3 regions of the Selenihalanaerobacter shriftii genome follow, and region 3 is predicted to be linked to each of the others. Evidence: a T-box and tRNA genes for the amino acid it is inferred to sense, from the RefSeq annotation. Region 3 holds a T-box; the other regions hold tRNA genes.
The links. A T-box is a leader RNA that pairs with one kind of tRNA and senses whether it is charged. The one in region 3 lies ahead of ileS (isoleucine--tRNA ligase), so its partner is inferred to be a tRNA-Ile.
Positions count from the first base shown of each region.

Region 1: it has a tRNA-Ile gene. The T-box ahead of ileS (isoleucine--tRNA ligase) is inferred to sense a tRNA for this amino acid. The anticodon was not compared.
Region 2: it has a tRNA-Ile gene. The T-box ahead of ileS (isoleucine--tRNA ligase) is inferred to sense a tRNA for this amino acid. The anticodon was not compared.

Region 1 is NZ_FUWM01000003.1:233,424-241,137, forward strand. It holds gene B5D41_RS01120 (BON domain-containing protein) at 1-784, opposite strand, end outside; gene B5D41_RS01125 (DEAD/DEAH box helicase) at 843-2,396, opposite strand; gene B5D41_RS01130 (hypothetical protein) at 2,513-2,980, opposite strand; gene B5D41_RS01135 (TIGR04086 family membrane protein) at 2,986-3,375, opposite strand; gene surE (5'/3'-nucleotidase SurE) at 3,453-4,223, opposite strand; tRNA gene B5D41_RS01145 (tRNA-Pro) at 4,393-4,469, shown strand; tRNA gene B5D41_RS01150 (tRNA-Ile) at 4,474-4,550, shown strand; gene B5D41_RS01155 (CPBP family intramembrane glutamic endopeptidase) at 4,609-5,340, opposite strand; gene B5D41_RS01160 (helix-turn-helix domain-containing protein) at 5,459-6,274, opposite strand; gene B5D41_RS01165 (undecaprenyl-diphosphate phosphatase) at 6,461-7,240, opposite strand; gene B5D41_RS01170 (Holliday junction resolvase RecU) at 7,347-7,714, opposite strand, start outside.
Region 2 is NZ_FUWM01000012.1:51,161-58,874, forward strand. It holds gene rpoD (RNA polymerase sigma factor RpoD) at 1-779, shown strand, start outside; tRNA gene B5D41_RS07965 (tRNA-Asn) at 935-1,010, shown strand; tRNA gene B5D41_RS07970 (tRNA-Ile) at 1,022-1,098, shown strand; gene B5D41_RS07975 (tRNA (adenine(22)-N(1))-methyltransferase) at 1,364-2,053, shown strand; gene B5D41_RS07980 (Nif3-like dinuclear metal center hexameric protein) at 2,044-3,165, shown strand; gene B5D41_RS14250 (TraR/DksA family transcriptional regulator) at 3,233-3,424, shown strand; gene B5D41_RS07990 (zinc ribbon domain-containing protein) at 3,461-4,177, shown strand; gene B5D41_RS07995 (ribonuclease HI family protein) at 4,201-4,806, shown strand; RNA gene rnpB (RNase P RNA component class A) at 4,885-5,239, shown strand; gene B5D41_RS08005 (hypothetical protein) at 5,408-7,117, shown strand; gene pheA (prephenate dehydratase) at 7,139-7,714, shown strand, end outside.
Region 3 is NZ_FUWM01000003.1:104,030-111,743, reverse strand. It holds gene B5D41_RS00495 (PhoH family protein) at 1-195, shown strand, start outside; gene B5D41_RS00490 (YggS family pyridoxal phosphate-dependent enzyme) at 315-1,016, shown strand; gene proC (pyrroline-5-carboxylate reductase) at 1,100-1,903, shown strand; gene B5D41_RS00480 (YggT family protein) at 1,927-2,211, shown strand; gene B5D41_RS00475 (YlmH family RNA-binding protein) at 2,240-3,028, shown strand; gene B5D41_RS00470 (DivIVA domain-containing protein) at 3,059-3,634, shown strand; gene B5D41_RS00465 (5'-methylthioadenosine/adenosylhomocysteine nucleosidase) at 3,665-4,369, shown strand; T-box leader at 4,471-4,706, shown strand; gene ileS (isoleucine--tRNA ligase) at 4,777-7,563, shown strand.

The DNA of each region.
Region 1 (7,714 bases), 130 kb from region 3:
GACTATCTACTTCACCATCTAAGAAAATAGACCCACCAACAACATAAACTTTAACTTGTACAGGACTAACTCCATCTGTCTGCCCTAATTCACGTCTAATCATCGCTTCTAAAGCCGTATCTCCACCCACTCCACCTTTATGAGTAACTAACTCATTATTAATCTCTTGTAACCCTTCTATCTCTGCTAATAAATGATTAACCAATTCCTTAATTTCTATATTCAATACCGAACCTGTTAATATTGCCTTACCATCTTCAACTTCTATTGTAATCGCTGCTGAATCCACACGCTGGTCACTATTTAAAACTCTACTAACTTCATTACCAATAATACTATCCTCTTTAGAAATTATTTTTAAATTACTAACTATATCTTTAACACCAATAATTTGTCTAGTAAGCTGCATAGCTTTCTGTTCTTGGGCTACCTTCTTAATTTTCCCCTTCAAAAATACCCTACCACTTTTAACTATCACACCTATATTTAATAAATCGGATTCTTCATTAAATTTAGCGGTAATAATTTTACTTAATTCCTTATCTTTTCTAATACCATCTTGAGCTACAGCCAACCTGTTTTCTACTCCCTTGACCCCTCTTACTCTACTAGCAATTCTCTCTGCTTCTTCTTTGTCAGCTAATACATCTACTATTCCGTCTAAATGAATTATTCCATTTTCAGTATTGACCCTAACATCTAACGCCCCAACTTCTAAATCCTCTGTTAATGCTTTCTTCACTAACATGCTCAACCCTTCACCTTTGACTTCTTCATTAGACATTATATACAACCTCCTTTCTTACTCCCTATTATTGACATAACTAATTAGATAATACTATTTAAAAAGATTTCTGTATGATATGATTATTTGGTAGTTCATCTAAATCTAAACTTAATAAATCATTCTCTGGATTAATCAAACTTTCTAAAATAGTAGTACCTAAACCGATTTCATCACTTACATCATTTACTATATTATCTAATCCACCTATTACTGACTCAAAAAGATCAATCTTTTGGTATAATAAATTTAGTACTTTTTCTTCAATAGTACCTTGAGTAGATAGATTATAAATCTCTACATCCTTAGTTTGACCTAATCTGTGCACCCGACCGATCCTTTGCTCTAAGTTCATAGGATTCCAAGGCAAATCATAATTAATAATTACATTACAAAACTGCAAATTAATACCTTGTCCTCCAGCTTCAGTACTAACTAATACATCACCATGTTCAGCAAATATATGCTTAGCCCATTCCTTTTGATTATCACTTAACCCACCATCAAATCTGACCGGCATTATCCCACGATTATATAAATAATTACAGATATAATGTTGAGTAGCTAAATATTCTGTAAATATAACTGCTTGTCCATCTACTTTTCCTAAAATCTCCTCAATTACTTTAACTTTTTGATTAACTTCAATATTCTGGGCTAATACTAATAATCGTTCTATTTTGGGTTTGAGCATCTTAGGAGCTGATTTTAAAAATTTTCTTAATGTACCAACTACTGCAAATGAACTACTACATACTTCTCTTTGTAAAGTAATTAAATGCAATATACTTTTATCCTCAGAAATACAACGTTCATATTCTTTTTTAACTAAGTTAGTAACTCCATCATAAAGTTCTTGTTCAGGTGAGGTTAATTTGAGAGGAATTAACTTTACATTACGTTCAGTATATTCTAGTTTAGAATTAATTCTTTGATTTCTAATCATTATTTTAGATAATTTATTTTTTATAGCTTTATAGTCAGGAGAATTACTATTGAATTTAGATTTAAAATTACTATAACTATTAAATACTTTTGGTTTAAGAATAGAAACTAAATTATAAATTTCTTTCAAATTATTCTGAATAGGGGTAGCAGTTAAAAATAACATATATTTAGAAGAAAGTTTATTAACAAACTTCCAATTTAATGTGTCACTATTCTTTAATTTATGAGCTTCATCAACCACAACCATATCAAAATCTCGTTCATAAATCATATCACAATGCGGTTCTCTTTTAGCTAAATCAATAGAAGCAATCTGATTATTAAAATAATGCCAGGCTCTTCCTTTGCGATTATGAAATAAATCTATATTAAATTTATTAGTTAACTCATACCACCATTGATAACCCAAAGAAGCGGGAGTCAAGATTAATATTTTTTCAATCTCTCCTCGCAAAAGATACTCTTTTAAAATTAATCCTGCTTCAATTGTCTTACCTAAACCTACTTCATCAGCCAACAAAGCTCTACCATCAAATTTATTAATTACTCGGTGAGCCGTTTCTATCTGATGAGGAAATAAAGAAAACTCTACTTCTTCCCAAAACTCTTTTAATTCTTCCAATACTAATAGATTATTATCAATTGCTTGCTGGTTAACAACCATTCAACTATCTACCTCCCTTTCCACATTAAACTTCAAAGCTTATCTTTAGACTATCCACTTATTATCTAAATAATAAAGGTAGTTTAATGCAGAAAAGAAAATAAATGATTTTATTATTACTTTTTACTCTTCCAAGTACCTTCTTCTAAATCTAACCTTAATTCTAGCTGATTAATATTTTCTTCTTCTTCAGATATTAAATTTAAAATATCTTCTAATCTATTAAGTGCAGCCTTCAATTCCGATGGATCAACACTTTCTATCTCAGCAATAATCTCTATTCCTTGATATTCAAATTCAAATTCAAATTTAGGAATTTCTGATTTTTTCTTTTTAGAATCAATAAATAAACCTTTAAATTTACTCCAAATCTCTTTGCCAATCTCTTTTAAAAAACCACTGGTAATAGTTCCAAGAGCAAAGCTTAAAATCGCTGGTAGCCAATTAATTCCTCCTACATCTACAGATACGAATTCATCATTACTATATATCCTCTTGAATTCTATATTAAGTACCTCACTAATTTCTTTTGAATTCTTTCCTCGTAAATCAATATTTTCTTTATGATTACTTATCTTAATCACCTCGTTTACTGAAGATTAATTCCTAACATTCCACCAATAAACCCAGTTACTGTTCCAATAGCCAACATACCTCCAACTCCTACGGCTGATAAATTCTCTACCCAAAAAGTACTAATAATAAATATAACTGCCATATGACTAAGTCCAACTAAGCTACCATTTAACCATCCTTTCTTCTTAACTTCACCACCAGTTAAAAAAGAACCAACTAAAATAGAAATATAGTTAAAGATAATCAATATTCTTTGAACTACAATTTTATCAAAGTTAGCGAAAGTTATTATGAGACCAATTAAAATACTTCCTGACAATAAAAGGCCTAAACTAATCAATATTCCCCTTGATACACTTTGCACTTTTAACGATGTTTCATTAGCATTACGATCTTTAGCCATAAAAAAACCTCCTATAGAATATTTTATTATAAACTATTCATAAGAGGAAGATTTATGTTTATTTTATTCAACTTTATCTAAAAAAGTTCTAATTCTTTCTCATTTAAAGCTTTAATTTCTTTAAAATCTGTTAAATTAAGTCGAACAGGTGTAATAGATATTTGTTTTTGATTAATAGCAGTTACATCGGTACCTTCGTCATTGCCTTCCTCTACAATATCACCTGCTAGCCAATAATATACCTCTCCTCGAGGGTCAAACCTTTCATCAAACATATTAGTATAACTTCTATTTCCTAATTTAGTAATCTTGACACCTTTTAATTCATCTTTATCTAAAGAAGGTATATTAATATTTAACAATACTTCTGAACTTAAATCTTTTTGATTAAGATTTTGTACTAAACCACTAATAAATTCAGCAGCGTAAGTAAAGTTCCAATCTTCATAGGTAGCTAAAGAAACCGCTATAGAAGGAATACCTAATAACAACCCCTCAAAACCAGCTGAAACAGTACCGGAATATAAAACATCACATCCTAAATTAGGCCCACGATTAATTCCCGAAACAACAATATCTGGCTTCTCATCTAAAATAGCTTCTACTCCTAATTTCACACAGTCTGCAGGCGTTCCGTCAACAGCTAAAGTTTTTGAATCAATATCCTCAAAATTCATTTCCTTAACTCTTAATGGTCGATGCAAAGTAATAGCATGACCAGTAGCACTCTGTTCTCTATCTGGTGCTACGACTATTATTTCATGCTTATTTTCTTTTTCCAAAGCTTTAACTAAATACTGAATACCATCTGAATAAATTCCATCATCATTAGTAACCAAGATTTTCATTTTTTCTCTCCCCTTTATCTTTTTCTATATCCATGCTGTATTTTAAGCATTAGTTAGTGTAAACTAGTTTAATTAATGTAATTCTACTTTATAACAATTATTTAAGATTGACATCTGAAATGATATAAGTTATACTATTCATTGTCGCAACAGAAAATAGTATACTTTTCGGAGCGTGGCGCAGCCTGGTAGCGCACCTGGTTTGGGACCAGGGGGTCGAAGGTTCAAATCCTTTCGCTCCGACCATTGTGGACCCATAGCTCAGTTGGTCAGAGCACTCGGCTCATAACCGAGTAGTCCTAGGTTCGAATCCTAGTGGGTCCACCATTTCTTTAAATACATGATAATAACTTAGAGCCTATAATATATAAGGCTCTTTTCTAATTTACCACACTAAATAAATAATCATAACTATTATTAAATTCCAGGTAGCATGAGCAATAATATTTGTATATAAAGATTGACTAATTTCATAAATAATAATTAACCCTAATCCACCTAAGGCAGTAGCTAGAAAAGTCCATAAATTCAGATGAGCTATTCCAAATATACCAGAAGCTAATAATGCTCCATTAATAACTCCTAACCTATCTTTCAAATACTGGTATAATATCCCTCTAAAGAAGATTTCTTCAGTAATTGGTGCAATTATTACTATCAATAAAACATATGTTAAAAAGACAAATTCATTTTGACTATTAGTTAACTTAGATATTATCGATTGTGGTGGCATATTAATATTTAATAACTCCTCAACTAATCTTTGCAAACCAAAATTAGTTAATATAACGATTAGACAAATTAATACCCCTCCTATTATTCCTAAACCTAATATTCTATCTAAAGGTATTAATCTAAATCCAAAAGATTTTAAAGATAGATTATATTTAAAGGAAATAATATACCAACTTAATGCTAACATAGTGACAAATTGCAATAGATTAAGTAAAATTGATTTATAAAGCATCAAATTAGGATAAATTGTAGCTAAATAATCTAATAATAAATTTAATAAAAAACCACAACTAATAGTAATACTTAAAGTAACTAAAATCATAAATATAATATCTTGCCCATTCCAAATAACATTAATAGGTTCTGCTTGGTTCCTATCCATCTATACTTCACTTCCTATCATAATATATGAAAAACAAAATATATGAAAAACAAAAGGATATATTTAGGCTAATTCTAAATATATCCATAATTAAATCTGATTTTTTAAATTTAAAAAACTATTCAGAATTTAATTTAAATTCTTTCTCTATCACTTCACCTTGTTGACCAAAAGGACCAAATATTTTACCATTAGAAATAACCTTAACACCTGCAGCATTAGCAGTCAAAACTTTCATTCTCTGATCAGCATGCCAACTCTTCTTCTCGCCACTATTCAATATTTTTTCACAAACTACTTTCCCATCTATAACTACTTTAACCCAAGATGATTCTAATGCTTCAATAGTAACATTTAATTTTTGAGCCAATGATTGTGATTGATTAATCTGGTTTGTTTCATTACTATTTGTCTCTTTTTGAGCAGAACTAATTTTATCCTTCTTTACTTTTACATCTTCTTCATTTAATACTAGTTTTTCTTTCTTTACTGGATTTTCATTTATTTTCCGAACTTCTTTAGCTAGTTTAACTAAAGCTCTACTACGATATAAACCGAAAACTATAAGTAAGACTAATACTGTAATTGCTGTTGCAGTTACTACCCTTGTCCAATTGTTCTTCACTCTATTCTGTACCTTTTCCATTAAAGAGATTTTTTGATTTTCTTCCTCATTTAATTTATCTAATTCCTTCTTTTGTAAAGCTTTTAAATGATTATAGTCTTTTAAAATTTGACTACCATCAAGACCGACATGATTAGCATACACACGTAAAAAACCTTTAAGAAAAACTTCTTGGGGGATGATATTAAAATTCCCTTCTTCAATTGCTTTAAGATATTTACTACGAACTTTTGTTTCCTGCTGAACTTCTTCTATATCGATTTCCTTTGCTAAACGAGCCTCCTTAATCTTTTGGCCTATTTCTTTCATCTAGGTTACTCCTTCCTTTATTAAATTACCATTTTTCCCAGTTCCCCCTCTTAGTAACCAATTAACTTTACTATCTATATATGAAGTAATCCCTTATACTTAATCTCTCTATTATATTATTTTTCAATGTAAAGAAGATAATTCCTCTATATTTAACAAATATTTAATATGAATAATGTTAAATATCTAATTAAAGTTTAAAATCAAGATTAAGACTCCTATTCCCCAGACATAATAAGCAAAATAATTCAAATTCTCATTCTCTAAAAGTTTCAATAAAAATTTAATAGATAAATATCCAACTATTGTAGAAATAATCATTCCCGTAAACAAAGCTACAGTATTTATTCCTATAACTCCAGCTTGAATAACATCTAAAGTTTCTAATAAAGTCGCACCTAATACTGCTGGAATAAAAATTAAAAAAGAAAATCGAGCTGCCTCTTTCCTGCCTAATCCTAACAAAAGTCCAGCTACAATTGTAGAACCTGACCGAGAAACCCCAGGAGTAATTGCCATCCCTTGCGCAATGCCTATCAATATAACATGAAACCAACTTAAATCTAAAATGCTTTTATTAAACTTTATATCTAAATTTTCAACTAACCAAAGTAATAATCCGGTTACTACTAAAGCAACTCCCACAGCCAAAATAGAACCAAATAAGCTCTCAAAGATATCTTTTAAACCAAAACCTATTATAGCAGTAGGAATTGAAGCCATAATAATTAAAAAACGTTCTTTATTATGCTTAGGATCTAAGCTTAGTAATCTTTTAATATCCTTCCAATAAAAGATTAAAACTGCAATTAAGGTTCCAAAATGTAAGAATACATTATAAATTAACTGTGGTTCTTTAAGTCCCAGTAATCTTTGGAAAATGACTAGGTGTCCTGAACTACTAATAGGCAAGAATTCAGTTATTCCTTGTACTATCCCCAAAATAATACTTTCTAATGTAGACATTAATTTGTCACTTCCTTAACCCTAAAAATTTTACTATCTATTCTTTATTATTCTACGTTAAATATAAATTTTTAATTACTCTCTTTAAAATCTTCCTATCTGCAAATTAATTCTCTATTATAACCTTATCTATAATACTTATATAATCTAATAAAGCTAATCCTGTAGGAACTAACTTGTACTTTTCTTTAGCTATCTCATCATACGGAATACTCTTTCTTCCGCCTTGGCGTTGATGAACCATATACTTATCTAATAATTCAAAGGGTAGATAATATGCTTCATCTAACCCTTTGAACCTAATCAATAAAAAGGCAATAGCACCACATTCATATTGATCCTTTAGATATCTATACTGATGTTGTTTAATATTCTTCAAATCAAATCTAGTATCAACATTAGTCCCTTTAGCATCAAAAACTATAGTCCTACCTTGATAAGTACCTATATAATCCACTGTTGACTTTTTTTCAT
Region 2 (7,714 bases), on a different contig from region 3:
CATTATTAACTGCAGAAGAAGAAGTTTCATTAGCTAAAAGAATGGAAGCAGGCGATGAAGAGGCTAAGCAAATGCTAGCAGAGGCTAATTTACGATTGGTAGTTAGTATTGCTAAAAAATATGTGGGTAGAGGAATGTTATTTTTAGATTTAATTCAAGAAGGTAATTTAGGTTTGATTAAAGCTGTAGAGAAGTTTGATTATACTAAAGGATATAAATTTAGTACCTATGCAACTTGGTGGATTAGACAAGCTATTACTCGTTCTATAGCTGATCAGGCAAGAACGATTAGAATTCCAGTGCATATGGTAGAAACAATCAATAAAGTAATAAGAGTCTCTAGACATCTTTTACAGGAATTAGGTAGAGAAGCAACTCCTGAAGAGATAGCAGCAGAAATGGATTTAACCGAAGAGAAGGTACAAGAGATTATGAAAATTGCTCAAGAACCAGTTTCATTAGAAACTCCTATTGGGGAAGAAGAGGATAGTCATTTAGGAGATTTTATTGAGGATGAAGATGCTCCAGCGCCATCTGCTGCTGCATCATTTATGTTACTTCAAGAACAGCTTGATGAAGTCTTAGATACTCTAAGTGATCGCGAAAAGAGGGTGCTAGAGCTAAGATTTGGTGTTGAAGATGGTCGTTCCCGTACTTTAGAGGAAGTGGGTAAAGAATTCGGAGTAACTAGAGAAAGAATTAGACAGATAGAGGCTAAGGCTTTACGTAAATTAAGACATCCTAGCCGAAGTAAGAAATTAAAAGATTATTTAGATTAATTTAAATGGAAATTTGTTAGAAATAATTATTTGTAAATATGAATGAGTAATTAAAAGATAAGTTTAGATAATCCGGGATAATCAAGTTAAATCATTAATAGAGTCTGTTGACCTTTTGATGATTTTATCATATAATATCTTTGTCTTACCAATGGTCCCCGATAGCTCAGCTGGTAGAGCAGATGGCTGTTAACCATCGAGCCGTAGGTTCGAGTCCTACTCGGGGAGCCATTTTGATTTTTGGACCCATAGCTCAGTTGGTCAGAGCACTCGGCTCATAACCGAGTAGTCCTAGGTTCGAATCCTAGTGGGTCCACCATTTTATAATTTTATTAAAAATGGATTACATATTAAGTATATTAAACCCTTCATCATTAGATGAGGGGTTTTTAGTTATATCTTTATTTACAATTGTAGATATGTGTTGACTTTGTTCTTTATAATAAAAATTGCAGGAACTTTTTAGACTCTATTGAATATAATGATATAGAGGTTATATATTAGTTATAATAGTTACCATAAATGTATATTATATTAATTAAGGTTTCTTTGGAGTAAATAATTAAGATATGTGGTGAGTAAAAATGAAAATATCAGATAGATTATTAAAGTTAGTATCATTTATACCTAAACCTTGTAGCGTAGCAGATATTGGGACTGACCATGCTTATCTTCCTATTCATTTAGAGCAAAATTATGAATGTAAGAAGATAATTGCTAGTGATATAAAGTCTGGCCCTTATCAGGCAGCATTAAAGAATGTAGAAAAATTTGGTTTAGAACGGGAAATTGAGGTTAGATTAGGACCAGGGTTAAGTATTTTAGATCCTTACAAAGTAGAGACAGTAGTAATAGCTGGAATGGGAGGAATAACTATATCGGAAATTTTATCTGCTAATCAGCAGATAACTGATTCAATAAATAGATTTATATTACAACCGATGAATGCCAGTGCAGCTTTAAGAGATTGGTTAATTAATAATAAATTTAAAATTATAGATGAAGATTTAGTTAAAGAAAGAAATAGGTATTATGAGGTTATAGTAGCGGAAACAGGTGAAGAAATAATTCATGATGATTTCATATTGGAAATAGGTCCTAGACTTAAAGAGAAGAAACCAGAATCTTATGTAGAATTTTTGAATACTAAAATGAAAAATTGGCAACACATCTTAAATAAGTTGCCTGACACAAAGAATCAAGAGATACTTAATAAAAGAAGTCAATTAGAGGGAAAAATTGCTAAAACTCAGGAGGTAATTAGATGTCTTTAAGTGCTCAACAAGTGATTCAATTAATTGAAGAATTAGCTCCTAAGAAATTAGCTGCCGACTGGGATAATGTAGGCTTACAGGTTGGTGCTTATGACCAAAGAGTAAGCAAAGTATTAGTTACATTAGATGTTAATCGGGCTGTGATGGATGAAGCTATAGCAAAAGAAGTAGATTTAATAATTTCCCATCATCCGGTTATTTTCAAATCATTATCAGAGGTTAGGTTTGATACAGAAATAGGCAGGATAATTAGGAGTGCCATTAAGAATGAAATTAATATTTATGTAGCGCATACTAATTATGACATAGCTAAAGGTGGATTAAATGATCTCTTAGCCGATAAGTTAGATTTATTAGATGTACAAATATTACAGCCAACTTTTGAAGATGAGGTGAAGAAATTAGTAACTTTTGTTCCAGAAGAGAGTATTGATGAAGTTAGAGAAGCTATTACATCAGCAGGAGCTGGTTGGATTGGTAATTATAGTGATTGTACATTTCAAATGAAAGGAGTAGGTGCTTTTAAACCATTAGCAGATTCTACTCCCTACCTTGGTGAAGAAGGTCAATTGGAAAGTGTAAAGGAAGTAAGATTAGAGACTATAGTACCTGCTAGTAAATTGAAACGAGTAATTAATAAGTTAAATAAAGTTCATCCTTATGAAGAGGTTGCTTATGATATTTATCCAGTAGAGATTAATGGTGAGAGTTTTGGTTTAGGTAGAATTGGAAAATTAAAGGCTAGTTTATCTTTTGTAGAATTAATAGCTCAAGTAAAAAAACAGTTAGGTGTTGCTGATTTACGGGTTGTAGAACCTAAAGTAGATACGATTAAAAAAATTGCTCTATGCAGTGGTAGTGGAGCTGATTTAATTAAGAAAGCAGCTTTTAAAGGAGCAGACTTGTTATTAACTGGAGATCTAAAATATCATGATGCAGAATTAGCTGTAGAATTAGGATTAGGAATCATAGATGCTGGACATTATGGTACAGAAATTATTATGCAAAAAGGAATTGTAGAATATCTTAAGACTAAAATTCAAGAACGAGGATTAGAAGAAATTGAAGTTAGTAGTGCTAAAAGTAATAAAGGATTTATACAGATAGTTTAGGTAGGTCAACAGTTACTCGCTGTTTGATCTACCTTTTTGTATTGAAGTTGGTGAAAGGAGGGGGAATATGGTAATATACTTTAAAACTTGTGAAATATGTGGTCAGGCAATTAATAAAGGTAGATTAGAGGCATTACCATTAACTAGGCTATGTATTGATTGTGCAAAAACTTTTGGCTCTGACATTAAAGATAGTAATACAAAAGTTGGAATGGACCAAGACACTTACTGTGATTTATTAGGGGCTGTAAGAAGTTAAGTTTATACTAATATTTCTTTAGAAAGGGGAAAAAACATGCCGGAGTTAGAGGAGTTATATAGATTACAGCAATTCGATAATGATATAGATAGAATTAAAAATACTTTGGATGACCAAAGTATTTTAAAAGAGATAGAAGAAATTGAGCTTAAAATTACTAATTTACAAAAAAAGATTAAGACTAAAGATCAAAATAAAGAAGAATTAAATAATGAACTTAAGAATAAAGAATATGAGAATAATAAATTAAATAGTCAAATAAAAAATTATAAAGATCAATTATATAATGGAGAAAGTAATCCTAAAGAATTGGAACAATTACAATCTAAGATGAATGAATTAAAAGAACAACAATCAGAATTAGAAGATGAAATCCTAGACGTGATGATGAAGTTAGAGAATTTAGTTGAAGATAAAGAAGAATTAAATAATAAATTAGAAACTTATCGTAATGATTTAACTAAATTTCAGAAAAATTATAAAGAAAGACAGATAAAATTAAATGAGGAATTAGAGGAAGTGAAGAAGGTAAGGGATAAATTAAATAATGATTTAGATGACACATTAATTGCTAAGTATAATAGATTGAAGGAAAAGAAAGCAGGCTTAGTTGTAGTTGAATTAAATGATGGTTATTGCATGGGATGTAGAGTTGGATTGTCTACTAAGAATGCAGAAGCAGTTAAAAATAGTAATGAAATGATCAAATGCGAAAATTGTGGTCGGATTTTATATTGGACTGGTGAAGAGTAATACTGGGAGGAGATTTATAAATTATGACAGAATTAAATATATATACTGATGGAGCATCTAGGGGCAATCCTGGTCCGGCGGGTATAGGAGCAGTTATCTTTGACAAGACAGGAAATAGGAAGGAAGAATTGGCTAAATATATTGGAGAGACTACTAATAATGTTGCTGAATATAAGGCAATTTTAGAGGGTCTTAAATTAGCAAAGAGCCTTACTCCTAAGGTTGTTAATTTATTTGCAGATAGTCAATTAGTAATTAAACAGTTGACCGGTGAATATCGAGTTAAGAGTAAAAGATTAAAGCCTTATTATAATGAGGTTAAGGCATTATTAGCAGAGATACCAGAATATAATCTTAAACATATTCCAAGGGAAGAGAATAAAGAGGCAGATAAATTAGCTAATTTAGGAATTGATCAGTTAGATAAACAGAATGAAGAATTAAAATTTGATTTAAATGAGTTAAGCAATCAGCTAAAAGAAGAAGTAACAGAATTTGAAGTATCACCTGATTTAATTCCTATTATTAATGAAATTAAATCACAAATTATAAATAGAGATCTTAATATGGACGATAGTTTAACTCAAGGAATAATTTATGGTTTATTATTAGCTAAAAGAATAAATTAATAATTCTACTTGACAATTAATGATTAAGGTGTTATCATGTTAAAGCAGTTGATGATAATAATTAAATATTTGAGCGAATAAGTAGACTAAGTAATCGTAAGTAGAGATTGAATCTCTACTTGAGGAAAGTCCGAGCTCCATAGAGCAGGGTGCTGGGTAACACTCAGCCAAAGTGATTTGCGGGAAAGTGCCACAGAGAGTATACCGCCTACTGTAAAGTAGGTAAGGGTGAAAGGGTGCGGTAAGAGCGCACCGGGGGTCTGGTGACAGACACCGCATGGTAAACCCCGCCTGGAGCAAGACCAAATAGGGGGAGGTTAAGGGCTGCTCGTCCATCTTCTCGGGTTAGGTCGCTTGAGGTAGTAGGTAACTACTACCCTAGATAGATGATTACTTTAAATGACAGAACTCGGCTTACAGGTCTGCTTATTTGCTTATATTATGATTAAAAGACTTACCGATTATCGGTAAGTCTTTTACAATATATTAAAGAAAATTAGAGTTTAGTATTATTGATTAGATTAGTAATGTTTACATTTAGCAAATTATGTAGTATTATATAATGAAAAGTAAAGGAATAATATCGTGAAGGTGAGTAAGTATGTTAAAAAGTTCTTATATGGAGAATAAGAATGGTTGGTTAGGCTTAATGCAAATAAAGAGAATTAATTTTTTATTACCAGAGATAGTTAAAGAGATTAACGAATTATTTTTAGAACTAAATTTAGATGTAGTAATTGCAGGTGGGATAATCTCAGATAGTTATTTACTTGACCAAGAAATTATTTCAGAAATAAAATCATCAGATATTGATATATTCATAAATATAAAAGTAGATTCAGATAAAATAATTAAAAAATTAAATAGCAGAGAAAACATTTCAGATTTAACTCCAGTACAAGAAGAGAAGATTACTGCGACTTATTCTAAAGAGTTAGTGAGTAAAAGAGTTACATTTAATTATAATGGTTATGATTGTGATTTATTATTTTGTACTAATCCTCAAACTAAAGTTTGGGATTTCGATTTAACATTTAGGCAATTTATGTATTTTAAAGATGAATTATATGCTACGCAGTTAGCTATTAATGATATTAAAGATAAGTTATTAAGGGTTTTAAATCCGGTTAATAATATAATTACTTTAAAAAGGTTAACTAAATTTAAAAGGAAATATAATTTTAAATTTGAAATGAAAAGTTATAATTTATTATTAAATTATATTATGTGGCTAGATAAGAAGCAAGGTTTAGAAATAAAAGATTATAAAATAGGAAATTATAATGAACGAAAAAGAAGGCAATTATTTACTGGGCAATTAAAAGAATATTATTATCGATTAATTAGTCAGAAGAAGGCCCATGGTCGAGCTTTAATAACATATTTACTTATTAATAATAATTATTATAATGATTATTTTAATAATTTGCTGGGGACATATCATATAGAATATGATACTAATTTAAATTATAGTAGGTTTATTAATAAAGTAAAGGATTTACATTTTAAGATTAAAACTGAATTCCAAGATAAAAAAGAAGTAATCGAATCTAAGAATCGACCAAAAGATATAGTGGATATTGATTGGGAAGATTGGAAACGAATTTTTAGCATGTTAGAGCAAGTAAGTGAATTAGAATTTAGAGAGTTCTTAAAAGGGTGGCTAAATGATAATAAAGTTGATAATTGTTATAGATGGCATTCTCCTAAAATAGGGAAATTATTAGTTAATTTAAAGGGGTTTATTGATGATTTAGGCCTTAATTATTATAAGAATTATGCTATTAATCTATGTGATCAACTTTTAGAACTATTTAATACTAGAGGACCAGATAATTTTGAATTTAAAATTACTATTTCCCAAGAACCTATAGATTTACTATCAATATCGACTGATCAGAATTGGACCAGTTGTTTAGAGCTTCCAGACCCTGATAGTCAGCGAACTAGTGCAGCGAGAATTGCTGCTAATCTACAGCCTAATACTTTAGTTGCTTACATAACTGATTTAAAAGGAGAAGAATGGCTAGGAAGAGTCATAATAAGATTATTGAGAAATGGTAATTTGACTCTAGAAAAATATTATGGAGAGCCTATTTTAAAAGAAGTTTTATTTAATAAGTTAGAAAAGATTATTCTAGATTCTGATTATCAATTGAGTAAGGGAGAGGCCGGCCAAAGTTGTGTTTTCGTAGAATGGGAACCATATTCAGACCAAGGAAGAGTACAAAGTTTAAATAATAATCTATATCGAGAATATTATATAGACTATTCATTGCCTACAGTTATTAAAAGTCGATTTGAGAAATAGAAGAGAAGGAGGGGATATAAGATGGAGAGATTAGGATATTTAGGTCCAGAAGGCACCTTTACTAATGAGGCAGCTATAGAATTTATTAGTGGTCAGTCGATAAGTTTAATCCCCTATGAAGATATTCAATCTTTAATGTTAGCTATTGCTAATGAAGAGGAAGAAGCAGGGATAGTACCTATTGAAAATTCTTTAGAAGGCTCTGTAAATATAACCTTAGATCTATTGGCTCACAAAGTGGATTTGAAGATTATAGCGGAAGTATTGATGCCGATTAACCATAATCTAATTGGGCAAAGAAAGGCTAATTTATCACAAGTTACTCAAGTTCTTTCTCATCCTCAGGCTTTAGCTCAGTGTCGAGATAATCTAAATAAAATTTTAGATAAATTTAAGTTAATAAATACTAGCAGTACTGCTGAAGCTGTACAGACTATTTCAGATAAAGATTCTAATTGGGCAGCTATCGGTTCTAAACTAGTAGCTCGATTAAATAAGCTAAAGGTTTTAGAATCTAATATCCAAGATAATGAATTGAATTGGACTAGATTTATAGTTTTAAATAAAAAAGAAAGAAGAAAGGTTAATGATGCTAAG
Region 3 (7,714 bases):
ACTAGAGTTGGAGAAGGTACAAAGATTATTTTGACCGGAGATCCTTATCAGATAGATAACCCTTATTTAGATAGTAATAGCAATGGGTTAACTTATTTAGTAGAAAGATTCAAAAATGAAGAGATTGCTGGCCATATTACCTTAAACAAAGGAGAACGATCTCAATTAGCAGAGTTAGCAGCATCACTCTTATAGATCTTTATTTAAAGGGATACAGCCAATGGTTGTATCTCTTTTTCATAATTATTTATAAAATATTTAATGAAGGATAGTTATTATTAATCACGAAATAATAGAGTAAGGAGGTAGGAGCTATGTCAGAAATCAAAGCAAACTTAAAGAGAGTAAGAGAGAATATTATAACTGCAGCCAAAAGAGTCGGTAGAGATAGTGATGATATAAAATTGATAGCGGTTACTAAAACTAGAGGAATTGAAGAGATTAAGACAGTAGTAGATGCTGAAGTACTTGATCTAGGTGAGAATAGAGCACAAGAGTTAAGAGATAAATATGGAGAAGTAAATGCAGAAGTTAATTGGCATATGATTGGGCATTTACAGAGAAATAAAGTCAAATATTTGATGCGTAGAGAAAGATGTAATTTAATTCATTCTGTTGATAGTCTTCGATTAGCTAAAGAGATTAATAAGCGAGCCAATAAGAATGATAGAGTAATCGATATTTTAATTCAAGTCAATACAGCCGGTGATGAAAACAAATTTGGCTTAAAACCTGAAAATCTTATGAGTTATTTACAAGAAGTTTCAGAGTTTAATAATATTAAAGTTAAAGGTTTAATGACTATGGCACCTCATGTGGAGGACACTGAAAAAGTAAGGCCTTATTTTAGAAAGTTAAAAGAATTATTTGAAGAGGCTAAGAAAAGGAATATTTCAAATATAGAGATGGAAGAATTATCTATGGGGATTACTAATGATTATGAGGTAGCTATTGAAGAAGGTGCTACTATTGTTAGGGTAGGTTCAGCAATCTTTGGACCACGCCAATACAAATAAATAGAATATTTTTCTTTAATTAGTAATTTATGAATTAATGGATAAAATATAGTTAATAATAAGGAGCATGAGGTGAATAGAAAATGTCGGAATATAAACTAGGTTTTATAGGTGCTGGCTCTATGGCAGAAGCTTTAATTAGTGGATTGATTGACAGTGGTAAAGCCAGTTCTAAACAAATAATTGCCAGTGATATTACAGAGGAACGTAGAGAGTTAATAGAGATGGAATACGGAATTAAAACTATAAGTGATAATCAGGAAGTAGTAGCAAAGAGTGATTATGTAATTTTAGCTGTTAAACCTCAGGTGATTGGCGGGGTTTTAGAAGAATTAAATGGTTCTTTTACTAAAGACCAAAAGGTGTTTTCGATTGCTGCAGGAGTAAGTACTGCTAAGATTGAAGAGATAATTGGAGTAAACATTTCAGTAGTAAGAATTATGCCTAATACCCCAGCCTTAGTAAAAGAAGGAGCTATTGCATATTCATTAGGGAGTTATGCTAGTCAGGAGCTAGGTGAAGAAGTAGAAGAATTATTGAATCCTATTGGAACTGTAGTACAGGTTAAAGAGAAATTAATGGATGTAGTAACTGGTTTAAGTGGGAGTGGACCTGCTTATGTATTATTAGTATTAGAAGCATTAGTAGCTGGTGGAATTAAAATGGGGCTTTCGCAGAAAAAGGCAAAAGATTTAGCTATACAGACTTTAATTGGAACGGCTAAATTAGCTGCTGAAAGTGATCAACATCTAGCTGCTTTAAAAGATCAAGTTACTTCACCAGCAGGAACTACTGCTGAAGGTTTATATAAATTAGAAGAAGCTGGATTAAGAGCAGGATTAATGGAAGCAGTAATTGCGGCCACTGAAAGATCAAAGGAATTATAAAATATTAATAAGGAGTGAGATAGATGCACTGGTTAATTAGATTGATTGATATGGCTTTTACTTTTTATAATTGGATCTTAATTGCTAGGGTTATATCTTCTTGGGTACAACCCCCTACACATCATGCTAATATGCGCAAGATTTTAAGATTTATTTATAATTGGACTGAACCTGTATTAGGACCAATTAGAAGAATGTTACCAACTAGTAGTTTAGGGATTGATTTATCTCCTATAATTGCTTTTATTGCCTTAGGGATTATTCATAGTTCTTTAATTAGAATTTTAAGTAGAGCATTGCTATATTAATTTTAGTTGAACTTTAGGAGGGGAGAATTTGTTTGATCGTGAAAAACTCATGTCACATGTTGAAGATGAGGAAGAAGAACTAACGATAGCTAGTACTTTAGATAAAGTAGAGTTGGCACTAAAGAGACATGAACCGACGTTTACTAATTTCTTAAATCCTTATCAACGAAGTCTATTAAATCCTATTTTAGATCAAATTTATGATTTGAAATATCGGGAGTACGGAAAATTTAAACAGGCAGAACGAAAAAGAATTGGTTTAATGCCAGATTATTATATGTTAGAACTAGTCGAAGAACCGTTAGCGGTTTTAGAGATTAAAGGTAATTTTAAATTTGAATCCGTTAGCCATCGTGATTTTTTAGGTGCTATTTTAGGAACAGGAATTAAGAGAGAAATGGTTGGAGATTTAGTGATTGGTAGTAATAAATGTCAAGCTATTGTGGCTGAAGAAATTAAAGAATATTTGACTTTACAATTAGATAAAGTTCATAGAGTACCAGTAGATATTGAAGAAATTAGTCAAGAACGATTAGAGGTAGCTCCGGAACGAATAAAAAAGATTAAAAGTACTGTAGCTTCCTTAAGGTTAGATTCAGTTGCTAGTTCTGGTTTTACAACTTCTCGTTCTAAGATGGCTAAAGAGATTAAAGCAGGAAATGTGAAATTAAATTGGAAAGTAGAAAATGATTCAGCTAAAATAGTAGATATAGATGATATTATCTCTATTCGTGGTCGAGGTAGAGTAGAGATAGATAAAAGATTAGGGAAGTCACGTAAAGGAAGGATTAAATTAGTTTTAAAACGATATATTTGATTAAATTTAATTAGTAGGAGGGGGCTATAAATGGAAGATTTATTAACGCCATTAGAGGTTTATAATAAAGAATTTAATAAGACTTTTTCTATGTGGTCTTATAGTGTTGAAGAAGTTGATGATTTTTTGGATATTGTTGGTGAATGTTACGAAAGATTATATATAGATAATGAAGAATTATGTAAGCAGGTAGCAGATTTAAAAGCAAGGCTGAAGGATTATAAAGATAGAGAAAAGACTTTAAATAAGACCATAGATACTGTGAATGCTACAGCTGATAATCAGCAACAAACTGCAAAACAAGAAGCAGAAGCGATAATTAAAAATGCTCAAGAACGAGCAGTTAATATAAAAGAGCAAGCAGAAGCAGAAGCTAAATTGATTATTGAAAAAGCAGAAGTAAAGGCTGATAAGGTAATAGAGGAATCTGAAAAAGAAGTTCAAGAAAAGAAAAGAGAATATAAAAATTTGGTAGAAAGTGAACAGTTATTTGCTATTAAATTTAAAACTTTATTAAATACGTATTTAACTATGTTAGAAGAAAGAGATGAAATGGAAACTAGTAAAGATGAAATAACGGTTAGTGAAGAGAATGATGGGGAATAAATAAAAATAGTTTGGTGGAGTGTGATGAGGATGAAGTTAGGAATCATTGGGGCTATGGATGTAGAAATTGAATTATTAAAAGAAGATTTAGAGTTAAAATCGGAAGTTAAGCAAGCCAATATAAAATTTTATGAAGGTAATTTAAATGATAAGGAAGTAGTTTTAGTTAGAAGCGGAGTTGGCAAAGTAAATGCAGCTCTTTGTGCACAAATTTTGATAGATAGATTTGGAGTAGATAAAGTTATCTTTACAGGAGTAGCAGGGGCGGTAGATGAGAAATTAGATGTAGGAGATATTGTTATATCTATAGATACTATTCAACATGATCTTGATGCTACTCCTTTAGATTATGAATTAGGTGAAGTGCCAGAAATGGATAAAATCATATTTAAAGCTGATGAGGAATTAGTTGAATTAGCTAAGGAAGCTGGAGAAAAAGTGAAGGAATCTGGGGAAGATATTAAAGTAATAAAAGGAAGAGTTTTATCAGGAGATCAATTTATTGCTTCCGTTGAAAAGGTAAATTGGTTACGAGAAAAATTTAAAGGATATTGTGCTGAAATGGAAGGGGCTGCTGTAGGACAGGCATGTTTCTTAAATGATACTCCATTTGTCGTTATTAGGTCTATGTCTGATAAGGCTGATGGAAGTGCTGATGTTGATTATCCTACATTTATGAAAGTTGCTGCTGATAGATCTTACCAGATAGTTGAGGAAATGTTGAATAATATTTAATAAAAGAGAAATATGCTAATTAGTCTTGACGGAGAATGTATATTATATTATAATACAATATTAGATAGACTGTAAAATGATATCAAAAATTAGAAATAGTTTTAATTACGATAATAGAGAAGAGTAGATAATGCTGAAGTCTTTAGCGAGTTAGGGATAGTGAAAGCCTAGTGGCTAAGATATTATTGAATATCATCTCTTAGTAGTTAACCTGAAATCATTAGTAAGGTTTAACCGGTTGCAGCCGTTATTTGTTTTAGAGATAAAAATATTAATTCTTTTTTATAATTAGTATTTTTAAATAGGGTGGTACCGCAAGTTAATCCTTGCCCCTGACCGGGGCAAGGATTTTTTTAAGTTTAGTATATTTTATTTTAAGTTTATATCAAATGGAGGTGCAAAAATTAATGGATTATAAAGAAACATTAAATTTACCACAGACTGAATTTCCTATGAGAGCTAATCTATCTGAAAGAGAAGAAGATTTCCAGGAATTCTGGAATAAAAATGAAATTTATGAAGAAGCACTTAAAAACAGAGAAGATGATGAAAAGTTTATTCTTCATGATGGGCCACCATATGCCAATGGAGACATTCATATTGGTCATGCGTTAAATAAAATTTTAAAGGATATTGTAACTCGTTATAAAACTTTGCAGGGGTATCAATCTCCTTATATTCCTGGTTGGGATACTCATGGGTTACCTATTGAGCATCAGGTAACCAAGGAATTAGGTGAGAAAAGAAAAGAATTAAGTATAGCAGAATTACGGGAAGAATGTGAAGATTACGCATTAAAATATGTGGATCGTCAAAAGGATCAATTTAAGCGATTAGGTGTATGGGGTGATTGGGATAATCCTTATATTACTCTTAAGCCAGAATATGAAGCTAAACAGATTGAAGTATTTGGAGAGATGATTAAGAAAGGTTATTTATATAAAGGATTAAAGCCGGTTCATTGGTGTCCAGATTGTGGAACTGCTTTAGCTGAAGCTGAAGTGGAGCATGAAGACTCAAGAGGTCCTTCTATCTATGTTAAATTTCCAGTTAAAGATTCAATGACTATTGGAGATACGGAATTAACATCAGAAAGAAGTTATGTAGTTATTTGGACTACAACTCCATGGACAATTCCTTCTAATATGGCCATTAGTGTTCATTCGGATTTTGAATATGTAGTAGTTGAAGCTGAGGGTGACTTATTAGTTCTTGCTAAAGATTTATTAGAAGAGGTAATGGAGATTGTAGGCATTGATGAATATGAAGTTATAGAAGAAACAAAAGGTGACGAGTTAGAAGGGTTAGTTACTAAACATCCTTTCTTTGATAGAGAATCACCACTTATTTTAGGTGATCATGTTACATTAGAACAAGGTACTGGTTGTGTTCATACAGCGCCTGGTCATGGTCATGAAGACTATATAGTTGGAAAAGAGAATGATATTCCAGTTTTTGCTCCTATGGATAATGATGGAGTATTTACTGATGAAGCTGGACCATTTGCTGGTATGTATTATGATGATGCTAATATAAAAGTAACTGATATGTTAAAAGAAGATGATTTATTGATGAGTTTAAGCTTTATTGATCATTCTTACCCTCATTGTTGGAGATGTAAGAGCCCAGTTATCTTTAGAGCTACTGAACAGTGGTTTGCATCTGTAGAAGCCATCAAAGATAAAGCTTTAGAAGCTGTTAAGAATGTTAAATGGTATCCTAGCTGGGGAGAAGAAAGAATTTCTAATATGATTGCTGATCGTACAGATTGGTGTATTTCTAGACAGAAGGTTTGGGGAGTGCCGATTCCAATTTTTTATTGTATGGAATGTGGTGAGTCAATTGCTACGGAAGAAACATTAAATACTGTTAGAGATTTATTTGCTAATGAAGGGTCGAATGCGTGGTTTGAGAAATCAGCAGCAGAGATTCTACCAGAAGGATTTGAATGTGGTGAATGTGGAGCAGCTGAATTTGAAAAAGAGTCTGATATCATGGATGTTTGGTTCGATTCTGGTGCCAGTCACTCAGCAGTATTAGAGAATTATGATGAATTAGAAAGACCTGCGGATTTATATTTAGAAGGAACAGACCAATATCGAGGATGGTTTAATTCTTCATTATTAACATCGATTGCTTATAAAGGAGAGGCTCCTTATAAAGCAGTAGTTACTAATGGATTTACTGTTGATGCTAAAGGTAAGAAGATGTCTAAGTCAGTAGGGAATGTAGTTTCTCCACATGAAGTAATTGATCAATATGGTGCTGATATTTTGAGATTATGGGTTGCATCTTCTAATTTCAAAGAGGATGTGAGGATTTCTGATAAAATCTTAAAGCAGAGTTCTGAAGTATATCGAAGAATTAGAAATACATTTAGATATATATTAGGAAACTTACAAGATTTTGATCCTAATGAAGATTCAATTGATTATGAAGAATTACTTGAAATTGATAAGTGGGTATTGCATAAATTACAACAATTGGTGGCAGAAGTTACTGTTGCTTATAATGAGTATGAGTATCACAAATTATATCATAAGGTACACAATTTCTGTGCTATAGAGATGAGTTCATTCTATTTAGATGTATTAAAAGATAGATTATATACATCTCCAACTAATTCTAAAAAACGACTAGCAGCTCAAACAGTTATGTATGAAATCTTAACGACGTTAGTTAAGGTTCTAGCACCAGTGTTGGTTCATACAGCTGAAGAAGCTTGGCAGCATTTGCCAGAAGTAAGTAGAGAAACAGAGAGTATTTTCTTAGCAGATTGGCCAGAAGTAAAAGAAGGTTATTTAGATGAGGAATTAGAGAATAAATGGGATAGATTATTGGCAGTTAGAAAAGATGTTTCTAAAGCTTTAGAGGTGGCCAGAGAAGATAAAGTAGTAGGTCATTCTTTAGATGCAGCTGTGGAAATTTATCCATCTGAAAATCTTTATGATTTTCTAAGTCAATTTGATAATTTATCGGATCTCTTTATTATTTCTAAAGTTGATTTATATCAACCAGAAGATGATGTTGGAGAGGATGCTTATTCTGGAGAGGAGACAGCTATTAAAGTAGTAGTTAAACCTGCACCAGGTGAGAAATGCGAACGTTGTTGGAAGTATAGAGAAAGTGTTGGTAATGATGATGAACATGCTAACATTTGTGCTGATTGTTTAGAAGTAGTTAATAAGTTATAAATTAAATTTAAATTGAATTAAACCTTATCTGTTGTAATAAATTTACAGCAGATAAGGTTTTTTTATTAAAAATCTGAAAATAGCAAGGGGAAATAAGGCAGTAAATAGAAATATTAATTATGAATTCAAAATATATTAATAAGAGGAAGGG